Regions from separate parts of the Bradyrhizobium sp. ma5 genome, predicted to be linked through region 2. Evidence: predicted binding sites of a transcription regulator. Region 2 holds the regulator's gene; each other region holds the start of a gene.

Region 1 (4,189 bases), 210 kb from region 2:
CAGCGCGCTCGGCGGCGCGATCAAGCTCAACATGGAGATCCAGCCGGATCTCTGGCCGATCTTCGTCGACCCGAACGAGTTTGAGACCGCGCTGATCAACCTCGTCGTCAATGCGCGGGACGCGATGGCCAATGGCGGTACGCTGACCGTCTCGGCCCGAAACGTACTCGAAACCACCGAGGTGGCCGTCAGCGTAGCCGATACCGGCGAAGGCATCCCCCAGGATGTACTGAGCAAGGTGTTCGACCCGTTCTTCACCACCAAGCCGGTCGGCAAAGGGACCGGCCTCGGACTGTCCCAGGTCCACGGCTTTGCCCACCAGGCCGACGGCCGGATCGAGATTGCAAGCACGCTTGGCAAGGGCACGACGGTCAGCGTCTACCTCCCGCGCGGGTCTGCGGCCGCAACGGGTACGACCACGCGCCACAGCGTGCGCGGCTCCGCGACCGTCCTGCTGATCGAGGACAATCCGGCCGTTGCGGACGCGAGCACCGGCCTGCTCGAACAACTCGGCTACACCGTGCGCTGGGCTTCGAACGCTGAGGCTGCCTTATCGGAGATCGACGCCGACGGCGTCGACGTGGTGTTCAGCGACATCGTGATGCCGGGCAGGATGGATGGGTTGAAGCTGGCGCGCACGATCCGGGACCGGAAGCCCGAGCTGCCGATCCTGTTGACGACGGGTTACAGCGAGAGCGCGCGCGACGTGCGGTCCGATTTTCCGGTCCTGCGCAAGCCGTACCACATTCACGACCTCAGCCGCGAACTCTCGAAGCTGACGGGGCAAGGATCCGAAACCGCTTCGGATCTCCCAGCGCATCAAGATGCGCCCAGAAAGGTGAGAGTGCGGCAGTAATTCTCAAGTTGAGGACGAACGGTCCGCCGGCCAGGTTCGCCGTACCAATTGCACCCGTTCGATGCGGCTGCATTGTTCGCAGCGATATTGAAGGATGTCCCTGCCCTCGCTGCCCGGAGAGCTGCTCTCAAGCCGCATCGTCCTGATGCAGCTGATGCAGGAGATCAGCGTCAGCAGTGGGCTGCGATCGTCATTCATCGATGCCCGCGGTGGCGCGGTCGGATCGGCGATCATGGCGCTGGGCGATGCTATGGTGTTAGCTCTCACCACAAGGAAATGCCCACCCGCGGCCAGGGTTCCAGCCCGGAAACCTGATTTGAGCGCGAGACGGTGCGGATGCTCCTGTTTAGCCGAGCGGCCGGATCACACCCTAGCGCTGCTGTGGCCCGGCCTGGGCTTGGCCTTGTCTGATTTGACTGGGGCCGGCTTGGCGCTTGCGACCGGCCGATCCGCGAAGCTTCGGCTCAGCCGCTCCCGAACCGTGGGGAGGCGCTCGCCGCCGCCGGCGGCCTTCCAACGGCCGATGAGTTCGGCCACTTCGGCGCGCATCGCCATCAGCCGGTAGGACGCCTCGCTGCAATCCAGATCGCGGTTGACCTGGTCCCGGATCGACGCCTCGACCAAGGTCATCTCAGCCCGCAAAGTGCTGATCCTGCGACGAATTTCATTGATCTTATTGTCCATGACTTGTTAGAACAAAAATAGAACATATTGTCAAGTCACGATCCGGCAAGCGAGGTGAGCGATGAGCATGGCAGCGGTGAGATTTGGCGGGGTTGCGGAGCGGCTTGGCGGGCTGATGTCGCGGGCCCAGGCGCTGCGGTTGAGGAGTCTGGCCGAGGAGGCCTATCAGCCGAACCAGTACGTGCACGGCCTGACGTCAGAGGAAGCCGAACGGCGCATCGATGCGCTCAGGGCCGAGATCGCATTGGCGGATTCCTTCTGAACCGCCCACCCCGCCCGGGCCGGACACTCCCTTAAGGCTTTGATATAGCGGCGCAGCTAGGTCTGGTCTGTTATTGCTGTTTGCCTGTGGGGGAGCCTTTCGTGCTGGAGCTGGAGAAGCGGTCGCCGCTTGCGTTCCCGATCACGCTGAAGGACGGGCGAACGCTCGCAACCGTTGGCGACGCGGCGGACTACCTGTCAGCGCTGAATGTCGATCAGCGCGAGCGCGGGTACTGGAAGACGGCAATCATGATGTTCAACAACGCCATGCGCGAGCCCAGCTATCTGAGGATCGCAACGATGAATCTGCGCTCTGCGCTTGTGTATGACCGTCTCGTCGACGACGTCGGCCACTGATTGTGGTGTTACGGCTACAGCCGAATCGGCGCGCCTTTCGTAAGGCCCGTTCGTTATGGCCGCAAACAAGGTAACGGCGGTACACGCGACGGCCGGGGGCGCATTGCGCCTCGGCCGCACTCTCGGGCCGCCTCGGAGGGCCAAGGCGGCCCATTTCTTTTCAAAGCAATTTGGCGCGGACGAACAGCACCCGCAGCGCGGAGGTTGCCTGCACCGTCAGCATGGCGTTGCCGGCCGCGCGCTCCAGCGCGACCAGCGCGTCGTCATGCAGTGAGCGGAACTCCATCCATTCGACGGCGCTGAGATTGCTGATGAAGCGGTGGGCCTGGCCGACGGTCGCGAGCGTTACCGTCTCGCCGTTCAGCCGCACTCTGAATGTCGCCTTCAGCGGCGTGTCGGATTTGGAAACGTCAGCCATGGCGCGGTTGTGCTCCGCGGTGCGTTAATGTCAATCTAATTTCTCTGCTCCCACGCCGGCGCGCCGGCTCCACGGAATCGCAATGTCTGTTAGCGTTTCGTGGAGGTGATTCGTGCCTGATCTTGCCAACACAGCCTATCTCGATACGCTCAATTCCGAGCAGCGCCGCGCCGTCGAGCACGGGGTCGGCGCGGATGGCATCGTCGGCGCCCCGCTGCTGGTGATCGCTGGCGCAGGCTCCGGCAAGACGAACACGCTCGCCCATCGCGTCGCGCATCTGATCGTCGCGGGCGCCGATCCGCGCCGCATCCTGTTGATGACCTTTTCGCGACGCGCAGCCGCCGAGATGGCGGGCCGCGTCGAGCGTATCGCACGGCGCGTGCTCGGCGATCGCGCATCGATCATGACCGATGCGCTCAATTGGGCCGGCACTTTCCACGGCATCGGCGCGCGGCTGCTCCGCGAATTCGCCGAACGTATCGCGCTCGACCCGGCCTTCACGATCCATGACCGTGAGGACTCCGCCGACCTGATGAACTTGGTCCGCCACGATCTCGGTTTCTCCCGTACCGAAAGCCGGTTTCCGACCAAAGGCACATGCCTTGCGATCTATTCGCGCTGCGTGAACGCGGAGATGCCGATCGAGGCCGTGCTGGGCCAGTTCTTCCCGTGGTGCGCCGGCTGGGCCAGCGAGTTGAAGCAACTGTTTGCGGCCTATGTCGAAGCCAAGCAGCGGCAGAACGTGCTCGATTACGACGACCTTCTGCTCTACTGGGCGCAGATGGTGACGGATACGGCCCTGGCCGAGGAGATCGGCGGCCGCTTCGACCATGTGATGGTCGACGAATATCAGGACACCAACCGCCTGCAGTCCTCCATCCTGCTCGCGCTCAAGCCGGCAGGACGCGGGCTCACCGTCGTCGGCGACGATGCACAGTCGATCTACTCGTTCCGCGCCGCCACCGTGCGCAACATCCTCGACTTCCCGGCGCAGTTCAGCCCGGCCGCCGAGATCGTCACGCTCGACCGCAACTATCGCTCGACGCAGCCGATCCTGGCGGCCGCCAACGGCGTGATCTCGCTCGCCAAGGAGCGCTTCACCAAGAACCTGTGGACCGACCGGACCTCGACCCGCAAGCCGCTGCTGGTCACGATCCGCGACGAGGCCGATCAGGCCCGTTACATCGTCGAGCAGGTGCTGGCCAACCGTGAGGAAGGCGCGCTGTTGAAGCACCAGGCGGTGCTGTTCCGCACCTCCTCGCACAGCGGTCCGCTGGAGGTCGAGCTGACCCGGCGCAACATTCCCTTCGTGAAATTCGGCGGCCTCAAATTTCTCGACGCCGCGCACGTCAAGGACATGCTGGCGCTGCTGCGCTTCACCGCCAATCCGCGCGACCGGGTCGCCGGCTTTCGCATCCTGCACCTGTTGCCCGGCGTCGGGCCGGCCTCGGCGCAGCGCGTGCTCGACCGCATGGCAGAAGCCCCTGATCCGATCGCAGCGCTCGTGGCGCTGCCTGCCCCGCCCCGCGCCGGCGCCGACTGGCGGCTGTTCGTCGAGGCGATCGAGAACCTCCGCTACTCGGAATGGCCGGTCGACATCGAACGCGCGCGCA
Region 2 (4,189 bases):
GGTGATCGATGCCGAGCGGTTGCGGCGCCACGGCGCGCTGGTGCTGCGGCGCATCAGGGACGGCTACGCCATCGACGCGGTCAAGCCCGGCGGGATCGACCGGCCGTGGTCACCGGCGGTTCCCGGCGATGGCGAGAGCGAGACCACGCTGCGCACACCTGCCAGCGCGCCGCGGCCCGCCGTCGATGCGACACCGGCCGAGACCGATTTGCAGGGCGAAGACTAGCCGCCCAGGATTAGCCATTGTCGGGTGAGGGGCCGGTCGGCAGCTCGAACAGGCCGAGATGGAATTCGTCGGAGTCGGGGCCGGCGTCGGGCTTCTTGACGAGGGTGAAGGAAGCCTCCGGGAATTGCTCCCAGACCTTCAGGTCGTCAGCCGTCACCGTCAGCCAGCCGAACCGGAACATGTAGCGGCCCGGCTCCGTGACGCGTCCAGCCTTTTGCCATGTGACCTTGTCGACCACTGAGCAGGTTTCCGTGAGTGCACGTCCTCCGTACCCAATGATGCGCCAAGGCGCGCGCCGACGCAATTCTCCTGCTGCGCCCCGGAGCCCGGCGTCCGGGGTCGCTCGAAATCGGTTAGGTCCTTCGCCGCCGGATTACTCATTCCGCGGCGACGATGCGTTCAACCCAAAAACAGCGACGCAAATGCGGAGGGCCGCCGCTCCACAACCTTCGGCTTCTGCTCGACCGGCGGATGCAGCGCCGGCAATTGCAGCACGCTGACGCGTTGTCCCTCGACCAGCTGGGTCACCAGCACATGGCTGCCGTCGGGGAATTCGACCGCGTCATGATGGCGATCGGGAACGTCGGGCTCAACCTCGTTGAACACGCCGACGCGGAAATTCATCGTCTTGGTCCAGATCCAGCGGCTGTCGTAGCGAACGTTCTCGGCGAAAGCGAGCTCGGTGCCCGGCAGCATGCAGACCGCGACAGTCGGATCGTTCTCCGAAGCAAAGCCGCGGGTCGACGTGCCGCGGAAAGTCGTGGTGATCAGCGTCTCTCCAACAATGGCGGGGCGCGACGCCACGGCGTGCAGACTATAGTCACACATCGGATGGCTCCTCTATTCGAGGTAGCGACCCGTGCCTCTCCTTGAGGCATAGGGCCTCTACCAGAGTGGACGATAGCGAACGAGTGTCTCCTCGTTTCTAGGCGATTGTACGACTGCTCGACGAAACGCCCCGATCACAAACACGCGACGCTGCGTGAGAGGTATCGGAGCGCATCGGGCAGGCCGCACGTTACGCTATCTTTCAAGGAACGATCCGATGTGTTGCTCGTTCCCTGCCGCCATCAGTATTTGCGATAGAGGCCGATCAGCTTGCCCTGGATGCGGACCCGGTTCGGCGGCAGGATGCGCACTTCATAGGCGGTATTGGCCGGCTCCAGCGCGATCGATGCACCGCGGCGGCGGAAGCGCTTCAGGGTGGCTTCCTCCTCGTCGATCAGCGCCACCACGATGTCGCCGGTGTTGGCGACGTCGTTGCGCTGGATCAGCGCCATGTCGCCGTCGAGGATGCCGGCATCGACCATCGAGTCGCCGCGCACTTCCAGCGCATAGTGCTCACCGGCGCCGAGCATGTCGGGCGGCACGCTGATGGTGTGGCTGCGGGTCTGCAGCGCCTCGATCGGCGTACCGGCGGCGATCCGGCCCATCACCGGGACCGCGACCGGACGGTTGCCGTCGTCCTCGGCGATCGGCGGCGAGCTGCTGCGCTTGCCAAGGGTGCCTTCGATGACGCTCGGGGTAAAGCCGCGGCGGCCGTTGCCGCTGCCGGCCGAGAGCTCGGGCAGCTTGATGACCTCGATGGCGCGGGCGCGGTTGGGCAGGCGGCGAATGAAGCCGCGCTCCTCAAGCGCAGTGATCAGGCGGTGGATTCCGGACTTCGAGCGCAGATCGAGCGCATCCTTCATCTCGTCGAACGAGGGCGGTACGCCGGCCTCCTTCAGACGTTCATTGATGAAACGCAGTAGTTCGTACTGTTTGCGCGTGAGCATCTCGAGTATTCCCCCGGTTGGTAGCGTCGTTCGATTCCGAGACTCTTCAGGTGGGCCTGCAGGCGGGGCCTGACCTCAGGAGCGCGGTGCTCGGTACAAGCGCTTCCTGGATGGTCTCCCGTTTGTAGACACCAGTACTCGAAACAAATCATGAACGGACACTATATGTTCGATATGTGTTCCGCAACCACTTAATTTCCGGTGAACGTAACGGGCAAGCGCTCAAGCGATGCCGTCTGCGCCGTCACTCGGGCAGTGTCAGGATCTCGCATTCGCTGCCTTTGCCGGCGGCAGGCGCAAACGGCGGACGCACGAGAAGTGCCCGTGCCGCAGCGAGATTCCCGAGCAGGGACGAGTCCTGCTGCATGACAGGCGTTGCGATCAGCGTGCCGTCGTCGCGCGCCTCGAGGCGTGCGCGCAGATAGTCCTCGCGCTGGTCGTTGGCGGCGAGGTCGCGGCCGAGCAATGCGCTGGCGCGGGCATGATGGACAGTCTTTTGGCCGCTCAGCGCCCGAATCAACGGCACCAGAAACAGGAAGGCACAGACATAGGAGGACACCGGATTGCCGGGCAGGCCGATCACTCGCATCGCCCCTAACCGGCCATGCATCATCGGTTTGCCGGGCCGCATCGCGATCCGCCAGAACGCCATCTTGACGCCCTCGGCCTCCAGCGACTGCTTGACCAGGTCGTGGTCGCCGACCGAGGCGCCGCCGGTCGTGATCAGGATGTCGGCGCCGGTCTCGCGCGCCCGGCGGATGCCGGCGGTGGTGGCTTCCACCGTGTCGGCGGCAACCCCGAGATCGACGGTGTCGGCGCCTTCGGCGCGCGCCAGTGCCCGCAGCGCGTAACCGTTGGAATAGACGATCTGGCCGGGACCGGGCTCCGAGCCCGGCATCACCAGTTCGTCGCCGGTCGCCAGCACCGCGACCTTCGGGCGGCGGTGCACCGCGAGCTCCGGATAGTTCATGGCGGCTGCCAGCGACAGCGCGCGGTCGGAGAGGCGGCTGCCGGCGGCGAGCAGCACGTCGCCCTCACGGAAGTCGACGCCGGCCGGGCGGATGTGCCGCCCGGCGGCAGCCAGCTCGGTGATCGTGATGTGGTCGCCGTCGACGGCGGTGTCTTCCTGGATGATGACGGCGTCGGCGCCATGGGGGACCACGCCGCCGGTGAAGATCCGAACCGCTTCGCCCGGGCCTACCGTCCGCTCGAACGGCCGGCCGGCGGCGACTTCGCCGATCACCTTGAGCCGGGCCTTCAGATCACCAGCGTCGGCCGCGCGCACGGCATAGCCGTCCATCGCCGACATCGGCTGCGGCGGCTGGGTGCGCCGCGCGGCGAGGTCGCGCGCCAGGGTGCGATGGTAGGCGGCATCGAGCGCGACCATCTCCTCCGGCAGCGGGTCGGCGCCGGCAAGGACGGCGGACAGGGCATCGGCAACCGGCATCAGGGCCACGCTCAGAGCTCCTCAATTCCTAATTACATACCAAGTGCGGTCAGAGCCCTTGCCACGTCATCCGTCGATGTCACGTGGATGGCATGAAGGCCGCGCGCCCGCGCGCCGTCGATATTGGCGGCCAGATCGTCGAAGAACAGGATCCGCGACGCCGGCACGCCGATGGCTTTTACCACATGATCGTAGGCCTCGGCGTCGGGTTTCCGGTGGCCGATCGTCGAGGACAGGAAGACCGTTCGGAAATGGCCGAGCAACTCGGTATGGACGGCTGAGAAATGCGCGACATGGGCCGGATTGGTGTTGGAGAAGGCGTACAGCGGCATCCGCTTCGCGGCGGTCGCGAGCAAGGGGGCAATCCCCGGCATCTCGCCGGTGAAGATCGCATTCCAGCCTTCGAGAAACTGCGCGTCGGTGATGTCGATACCGAGCGTCCGGCGCAGGTTTGCGAAGAACGCCGCGTCGTCGATCCGGCCGATCTCGTGATGCTTGAAGCTGTCGTCGACCACAAAGCGCGCGGCGAGATCGGCCGGCGCGCAGCCGGAATGCTGCGCCCAGTGCGCCATCACCTTCTCGAAGTCGATGTCGAGCACGACGCGGCCGATATCGAACAGCAGCACGTCGACGGAATCGGGGGAGAGTTGCGAGGTCATTGCGTGAAACCCTGTACGAAAATTGCGGGCGGGCGGCAATGTCCTCGATTTGTGCGGCAGGCATGCGACGCAGGCTATGCTT
Region 3 (4,189 bases), 940 kb from region 2:
CGGGCGCGCGACTTTCTCAAACGCTACCCGAAGGCCGCCTATATGAGCGCGGTCGAGAGCTGGCGCGAGCTGCCCGGCGGCGACATCGAGTTCACGATGCGGCGGCTGGCAAGCGCGGACTGAAGCCTGCCGGACGGACTGCGCCTCAGTCCTGATCGCGGTGCCCGCGGCTCCGTCCGAGCCCGAGATTGTTCAGCTCGCGGTCGATCCGCAGCTGCACGCGGCGGATCGCCAACAGGTCGAGTTTTGCTTCGGTCTTGCCCGTGAAGGCCCGATCGCCGATCTGGAAACGCCATTTCCAGACGCCGGGCATGAGCTGCGTGACGCTGAATTCGACGCCCTTGTGGATCATCTGGAACGGTTCCGCGAATGGATGGCGGTCGTCGATATTTAAATCAAAGGTTGTAGCAATGATTAACACCCGTCCAAGGATGAAGTGAACTGTCGCGCCCGTTCGGACGTCGTTGTGGATCCCGAAGGGGATCCGTTCGGCGGCGGCGCCGCCTTGCCTCGCGACACGCTATCGGTGCGCTGGGCCGGACTAGCCAATGTTACGAACACTGGCGGAACCCGAGTCTGCCCGTGAAGGCTACGTAGTTTTTGGGGGCGTCAGGAGGGGTACCAAGGTAGTATGCAGATTGTGCCAATCGTGATCCGGCCTCGCCAAATCCTTCGGTAACTCGTTGATTATGCGCTGCAGTTGGGACGAGGGCAGTGCCGCCTGCTCGCGGAACTTTGTTCTGCCCCGGAGAACTACGGATCGCGCCGCGCCACGGCCCAGACGCTTCGATAATGGCTCCGTCAGCGCGCTCGGATCCGCCACGGCTTCATTCGGGCCGATGCCTGACAGCACAACGCCGCCCGCTTGAAATGCTTGCGGACGGCGCTGGCCCTAGCCCCAGGAAGGTGTGCAAAATCCTGATAGCTGGAAGCCTATACAATTTGTGCCACAGGACATGTCCCAAATTGGCTATCACGGCGATCAATCCGGACCGCGCGGCCTCGGCGCTTCACCGCGTTGCCGTCGCCGTTGGCGCAGACGTCACGCAAAGGCGCGCCGGATAACTTGAACAAAGACCGCCGATTGAGGCGCCCTCGGGAGCCAGTTGAGACCGCCTGAACAAAGCCATGCCGCCCGTTTGAAAATCTTACAGGCGGCATAGGCCTTCCAGCCCGAGAGGGTACGAACAAAATCCCGGATATTCCACGTTTAGAGTGCGATGGCCTCTTTACCTGCGGAGCCTATCGGCTCCTCATATCGGCGCTCGCAAACCCGGCGACCGCAGCCAGTCGCTCAACTGTGAGGCGGTTTCGGCAAGACGCGCCTTGCGGATAAGGCGGGAGCGCTCGACGCCCGGGGGAGTTCCCCACGCCTCCTTCCGGAGCCGCTGTGCCTCGATGTTGAGACGCTCTTCAAGTGATTCTGTGTGCGTGAGACGCGGTCGCTTCATGACCATGGCGCGCTCCGTTCCGTTGGAGGAAGGCGGGAGCGCTACCGGGCGATCTCATCACCGATGACAGCCACGGGCGGGGCGGTGATGGACTTACTGTGTACCTGTCTGGAAGGAATAGCGAGCTATCTGTTTCAGGCCTTTTGTCGCAACGCTTGGAACGAATGGCGTTTTAAAGCGGGTGGAAGTTGTTCCGGCTGTAAAGCCGGGAAGAACAGATAGCGTCCCATGGAAAATGATGGGGCTAGAACATTTACTATGCCGTCTCGGTAGTCCTACTGAGAACATCAGCTAAGTCATGGTTTCTGTTCGTTTAATCCGCGCAACTATGAATCCGAAATCAAACCAGAACTCCGGGGCTTAAACGCGGTTAGTGCTGACACGTCGGAAAGAACATATTGCGAACATAGAACAAACGTGGTACGAGGTTCCTATCAACAAACGCGTTCCGCCCGATCCCATCGCCCGTTTTTCCCGCTAGCGAATCCCCGCCATAAGGAGCACATCCCAAATGTCCGCTACTGCACTGCGTATCGTCGAAGGATCCTCCATGGACAAGTCCAAGGCCCTCTCAGCCGCGCTCTCCCAGATCGAGCGTCAGTTCGGCAAGGGCTCGGTGATGAAGCTCGGCAAGAACGACCGTTCGATGGATGTCGAGACGGTGTCCTCGGGATCGCTGGGGCTCGACATTGCGCTCGGCGTCGGCGGCCTGCCGAAGGGACGTGTCGTAGAGATCTACGGGCCGGAATCGTCGGGCAAGACCACGCTGGCGCTGCACACCGTGGCGGAAGGCCAGAAGAAGGGCGGCATCTGCGCCTTCATCGACGCCGAACACGCGCTCGATCCGGTCTATGCGCGCAAGCTCGGCGTCAACATCGACGAGCTCCTGATCTCGCAGCCGGACACCGGCGAGCAGGCGCTGGAGATTTGCGACACGCTGGTGCGCTCCGGTGCGGTCGACGTGCTGGTGATCGACTCGGTTGCGGCGCTGGTGCCGAAGGCCGAGCTCGAGGGCGAGATGGGCGATGCGCTGCCGGGCCTGCAGGCGCGCCTGATGAGCCAGGCGCTGCGCAAGCTCACCGCCTCGATCAACAAGTCCCACACCATGGTGATCTTCATCAACCAGATCCGCATGAAGATCGGCGTGATGTACGGCTCGCCGGAGACCACCACCGGCGGCAACGCGCTGAAGTTCTATGCCTCGGTCCGTCTCGACATCCGCCGCATCGGCGCGATCAAGGAGCGCGACGAGGTGGTCGGCAACACCACCCGCGTCAAGGTGGTGAAGAACAAGCTGGCGCCGCCCTTCAAGCAGGTCGAGTTCGACATCATGTACGGTGAGGGCGTCTCCAAGATGGGCGAAATCCTCGACCTCGGCGTCAAGGCCGGCATCGTCGAGAAGTCGGGCGCCTGGTTCTCCTATGACAGCCAGCGGCTCGGCCAGGGACGCGAGAACTCCAAGGCGTTCCTGAAGGCGAATCCCGACATCACCGCCAAGATCGAAACTGCGATCCGCCAGAACTCCGGCCTGATCGCCGAGCAGATCCTCGCCGGTACGCCCGAGCGCGATGCCGAAGGCGAAGAGCCCGCCGAGGAGTAAGCCGCAAGCATGATCCGGAAAAGTGCGAAGCGGTTTTCCGAAAGATCATGCTCAAACGATCAAATCATTTCGCTGCAAGCGGGCGCTGAGGACGTTGAGTTGCCGACGTCTTCGGCGCCCGTTTGGTTTTGTAGCCGGTGTTCAGTGAGTTGAAGCGGTGAAGCGCCTGATCTTGGGTAATCCATCCGGGCTCGACCTGAAACGCGCAGGTCTGGGCGACGCGGTGCTTCCGCTTTCAGTTCGCTTCGCTTGGGGCGTGTTGCCTTCGCCACAAGAGCTGGCGGCCTATTTCAACGTGCGAGCGGGCCAGAAGCCGGGGAAACATTGGTCGGATTGGATTTCCCCGTCTGCGAAGCGCGCGACTTTGAAGGACCTCGCGTTCAACGATTATTGCCAGTCGTTCGACATCATCGAATTGTGGTTTGACCCTGATCCAAACGACCAGCTCCAGTTGATCTGGATGCTCGACCAGTTTCATGCTCGGCCGGACATGTTAGCGAAGCTGAAATTGCGTCTCGTCGGCTTCAGCCTGCTAACGATGGACCCGGCATGGCGCGGTTGGAACGAGGTCCCGCTGGCTAACATCCGACCCGCGGATATCGAGACGGCTAGCATGTGCTGGCAAGCGTACCGGGCAACAACTCCGGAGGCGTGCTTCGATGCGGTGCACCGCGATCTGAGTGCGTTTCCGTTGCTGAGGCCGGCTCTGCTTGATCTGCTCTGCGAACTGCCGTGGAGCGGATCGGGACTTGGTGCGACCGAGATACGGCTGCTTGAGCTGATCGCTGCGGGTTTCATGGGCACGAACGCGCTGCTCTATCTTCGCGGCTTTCGCCAGCGTGGCGTCTTCAACGACATGGAAATTGGCGGGCTGCTCGAAGGCCTTGCGCATGGACCGCAGCCGGTGATCGCTGGGCTCGACGATGACTTGCGTGTCATCGAACCCGGGAATGCACGGGTGCGTCTTGAGGCCTACCAGCGAAGCCGCTTGTCGATCACCGAGTTTGGCAAGGCAGTCCTCGCCCACGAGGCAGACTTCACCGATCACAATCCGATCAATCGCTGGTGGGGCGGCACGCATCTCACCAACGACAACCTCTGGCGCTGGAATCCGGCATTGACTGGCCATCGCACGTAG
Region 4 (4,189 bases), 3.0 Mb from region 2:
GCGTTCCCGACTTGTGCGCGCGCGTATCCATGGATGCGTCGGGCGGTTGGGTCGGTTCTCGCACAAGCGATCGCGATGATCCCGCCAAAGAGCAGTACGGTCCCTCTGCCAAGAAGTGGCAGCTTCTGCTTCGCGACTTTCGTGCTCCCCGCAATCGCCGCGCGAAAGCCGCGCCCGTCGGCCTCGAGCGGGGCCAAAATGACCTTTTCATATGCGTCGCGCTCGCCAGCGCAAGGTCGTCGTCCGAAGCAAATTCAACCCCTGTACGCGGCCTGAGGCTGCACAGACGATGCTCTTTTTCAAAACGTGCACGGCCGCGACATAATCGATTACCTTGGCCGATGAAATCGAGAACCACACGCAGACCAGGGCGCGGCTCGCGATCAGCCTCGTTGGCACATGCGCTTCATCCTGGCTCAACCAAGTGGGGGATTTCATGAAGATACTTTTTCGGCGCCTGCGCTTGCAGTTGCGCTCTGTTCTTGCAGCGCAGCTACAGGCAACTTCACGGATAGAAATACGCTGTCGTTACTCCCGAAATGGCCGCTTCGGTTGCCGGCATACAAACCTTTGCAAACCCATCGCCGACCGACAAGGCTATTGGTCCAGTCAACGCTTCTGGCTGTCAGAAATTGGCGTCAGACCCAATACCGACATACCGACTGAAGAGCACGCGGTTTCTGCTTAAGCCACAGGCCGCTGCGAGAGGCGCGAATGCTGTAGCGAACGTTTCCGCCAGCACTGGATACGCGTCAGTCATCGCCAATTGCTGGACGACAGCGACGGCCAACGGTGTCGCTATTATTCACCGAAACTAGCTTCACAGCTTAAGCAGATCGTCCTGCGAGAGATCGCTGAAGGGGTTTGGAATAGCCCGTCTCGCAACGAATAGACCAATCACGCGGACTTGCGGGGCGCGCTCCAAAATCATCTCTTTGACGGCCTTGAAATGAGAGCCCGTCGTGAGGACGTCGTCGAAAATACCTACGATACCTCGCAGGTTTGGTAGTTGGCTCTCCGCGATCCGGTAATTTTGCTTGAGTTCAGCCGGCGACTTCCTGTTGCCGCCCTTGAACGTGTCGGTGGAGGCGATCTGTTCGACCAGTTCACGGACGTCTGGCGGAGACGCCGCGCGGATTGCCCTGCAAACCTGAACCATCCGATCATCGTAGGCCGGATCAGCTTTAATTTTCGACGGTGGAACCGGCACCAGAGTAGCTTGCGCCAGCCAATCCGCGTTCAGGACCGATGATAGGTCGTGTGCGCATCGAGCAATCGCCGGAGCCTTGTAGTGGTACCCACAGTCGCTTCGCTTCTTCTGAAGATTGTGGATCAACTGGTTGGTCTCGCCCCCACGCCATCCCTGACCAGCCGTGTACTCATAGAGAAAATGACAGTCGTCACCCTCATCGAGGTACGAATGATCACGCCGGTTCGTCTCGTCAATTTGCTGGAGCAGGCGTGCCATCACCTAATGCGCCCCAGATATCGTCGAGATCGCGAACACGGATCGCGCCTCGCTTCTCAAAGTTTGCCGGCCACGTGATGTCATCCCGCTTGAAACAAGAATCAAGGATGAAGAGCTTGCGACCCTGCTGAAGGGCGGCCCTCGCCTGCGTGAGCGTTCCACTCGTGTCGCTGGCCTCGACGATGATTGTCCCCTCAGTTAGGGCACTCATCGTGACGTTCCGCTCCGGGAAGAACAGCTTATTTTGCGGCACGTGCTGGCTGGCGTACCGGAGCACTGGCACCTGAGAAATGAGCAGATGCTCCTCCGCGATCCCGCGCTGGAGAGTTTGATTTTCCCTTGGATAGTAGGTCCCGATCGGCGTTCCGATCACTGCGATGGTGTGCCCCTTCGCCTCAATCGCAGCAGTATGAGCTGCAGTATCGACGCCCGTTGCCAGTCCTGACACGACAGTGAAGCCGCGCTCGACCAATGCACGTGAGAGCTTGCCCGCACGCAATTTCCCGTCTTCGCTCGGATTTCGACTGCCCACGACGGCGACACACCGAGTCTCGACTAGCTCCCAAGCGCCCTGGAAGTACAACAACTCGACCGGATGCCTCGCGTCGCGAAGCTTACCTGGATAGTTGCCCGTGAAGTTCAAACGAGTGCCAAACCTGGAAACTCCAGCTTTCTTGAGCGCCGTCAGAACCTCAGCCGCGCGAGCGTCCGCTATGGCCCCGGGTACGAAGTCGGAAGGGACAGCAGTCGGATCTGAGGCAAACTTCTCCGCGATCGTCTTGAAGGTCGCACCCTTTTCGAGCCAGAGAGCCTCGTACGCTCCCAGCTCCCTGCGCGGCGAGATCGACCGTATGGCTGGGCCGTCATTCATTCGTGCGAGAAGATTCATCGTTCAACCCTAGCTAGCCGTTGCGGCGGCGTCGAATCCTGCTGCGCCGAAGTCCACTAGTTTGCGGGACGACGATTCAGGACCTTGAACCGCCGCCAGTAGTAGCTGCCAATAGAGAACAAATCAAGAATATATCGATAAACGCATGTAGATCATAAACTTACATGGTAAACCGTTGATAAACTCCTCGGTTCCTGACGGAACCGGACCCAAGAATCGTGCGCCTCCCGTCGCTTACGCCAACACCCGCCTCGCCTTCGCATCTTTCACCGCAGCGACAACGCGCGTTGGCAATTCAGCGTTCTGGCGGGCCGGAGCCTGATTGACCAGCGCCACGGTCTTTTCGCTGGCGTCACCTTGGATGTAGACCGACCCACCGTGCCCCCACGATTGCAGGTGGGAGAGAATGTATTCGAGTGGAGCGTAAAGACGCCGTCTTCCAGGTCGATGTGGCGCTCAGTCAATGGCCAACTTAGTTTGCCAATCCGGAAACGCAGTCGCCGCAAGGCCAATTTTCAGGACACCTGCGGCAATCTCATCAGTTCCTGTGGTCGCGGCAAGGAACTGAAGCAAGCCTGTGGAACACCGCGGGCGTACGACCACGTTGCGAATTGCGGGTGCAGCTCTTCTCTAAAGGCTTTAGCCTCCGCAATCGTGAGGTTCTTGATCTGAGAAAATTTCCCGTCGTACTCAGCGTGGTGATCCATGCACATGAACGCCAAATTGCCCGGATCGTCGTTGCCAGGGTCGCGATCCAGATGAGCGATTTGCCCTCGTTTCAGACCATCGTCGCGCTTCAATCCGAAGCAAATGCAGCATCGACGACGCGAGTTTAGCAGGACCTCCGTTTCGACCGCACCAGCGGTACGTTTTCGCCTCGCCATCGGGCTGATTCACGTCCCAGGGGATCGTTGCTTGCGCCGGAGCCAATTGTCGTGAGCCTGCTGCGGCGAAATGCCCTTTTTGCGTGCCGTGCGCCGTATGTTGCGCATTGTAGCCCACGTGGTCGCGCAAGAGAGTTGGGGGACAAGGGTGCTACTACGGGCTCCAGGGAAAATCAGCCCTCTCCACGTAACGAACGGCCGCAATGGCAACAGCTAACGCGATGAGCATGCCGACCACCGAAGTAGCGGCTGTTCGCAACCAGCTCGCTGCTGATTAATGGCATCGCGAATCCGGCTCATGTCACGCGCCGCGTCAAGTCTTCCGGGAAGAAGGTAGATCGGCATGCGAGATGGGCGACAATTGTCTCGATGAAGCGTTCGATTCTTGCAGGAAGGTCTGGTGTTGGACATCAGACATCGTGTCATGAGAGAGCGATCGTGTTGCTTCGAAATGAGTTTCGCATTTGGCACGGTACCTGCAGGGCCATCGGCAAACGCGCTGCGTCATGGACTAAGACGAACTCATCCCTTGGTCGGGCGTGACGAACATAGCGGTTGCTACAGCCAAGAACTCCGCTCTTGAGCCGACGGAGGAGCCTGGCCGCAAGAGACTGAGCTGCGCAGATGCAGCCGCGCTGTTTGAAGCGAAGCTCTTCGCGCGGGAACGTGCTTGGACGGCGATCGCACAGGAGACGGGCAATCGCAAATGCACACCGCATCGCACCAGTCCGTCAGGGATCGCCAATAATGCTTGGCCACCTAAATCGGAGAAAATACATGCTCATCAATCAAGGAGACAATCTCCCTGCAAAGTTCCAGTGGGGGCACGCGGCGATCTCGCATGTTCTGTCCAAGGTCGACAATGCGGCAGAAACCGGACCGCGATTTCCCTGCTTCTTCGGGCAGCACGCTGTCAAGCACGGCAATTTACGCTTTCTCCTCATTCCA

The links. The regulator LexA, encoded in region 2, represses DNA repair genes until DNA is damaged. The targets are predictions, from matches to a motif close to TGTTCNNNNTGTGTTCNG.
Region 1: a site for LexA is predicted at 1,548-1,565, ahead of ACE103_RS21370 (DUF3072 domain-containing protein). Genes of this name have one in related genera too.
Region 3: a site for LexA is predicted at 1,841-1,858, ahead of recA (recombinase RecA). Genes of this name have one in related genera too.
Region 4: a site for LexA is predicted at 2,472-2,489, ahead of ACE103_RS08525 (DNA-processing protein DprA). Genes of this name have one in related genera too.

Annotation. Positions count from the first base shown of each region.
Region 1 covers NZ_CP170156.1:4,619,416-4,623,604, reverse strand. The annotation lists gene ACE103_RS21380 (ATP-binding protein) at 1-856, shown strand, start outside; gene ACE103_RS21375 (hypothetical protein) at 1,220-1,486, opposite strand; gene ACE103_RS21370 (DUF3072 domain-containing protein) at 1,602-1,802, shown strand; gene ACE103_RS21365 (hypothetical protein) at 1,904-2,158, shown strand; gene ACE103_RS21360 (hypothetical protein) at 2,319-2,576, opposite strand; gene ACE103_RS21355 (ATP-dependent helicase) at 2,689-4,189, shown strand, end outside.
Region 2 covers NZ_CP170156.1:4,832,779-4,836,967, reverse strand. The annotation lists gene ACE103_RS22415 (ComEC/Rec2 family competence protein) at 1-226, shown strand, start outside; gene ACE103_RS22410 (hypothetical protein) at 237-464, opposite strand; gene ACE103_RS22405 (hypothetical protein) at 626-1,054, opposite strand; gene lexA (transcriptional repressor LexA) at 1,297-2,001, opposite strand; gene glp (gephyrin-like molybdotransferase Glp) at 2,246-3,457, opposite strand; gene ACE103_RS22390 (HAD family hydrolase) at 3,481-4,107, opposite strand.
Region 3 covers NZ_CP170156.1:5,777,577-5,781,765, reverse strand. The annotation lists gene ACE103_RS27085 (hypothetical protein) at 1-123, shown strand, start outside; gene ACE103_RS27080 (hypothetical protein) at 146-352, opposite strand; gene recA (recombinase RecA) at 1,963-3,051, shown strand; gene ACE103_RS27070 (hypothetical protein) at 3,209-4,189, shown strand.
Region 4 covers NZ_CP170156.1:1,815,358-1,819,546, reverse strand. The annotation lists gene ACE103_RS08530 (hypothetical protein) at 821-1,468, opposite strand; gene ACE103_RS08525 (DNA-processing protein DprA) at 1,443-2,357, opposite strand; gene ACE103_RS08520 (hypothetical protein) at 2,975-3,193, shown strand; gene ACE103_RS08515 (YqcI/YcgG family protein) at 4,019-4,189, shown strand, end outside.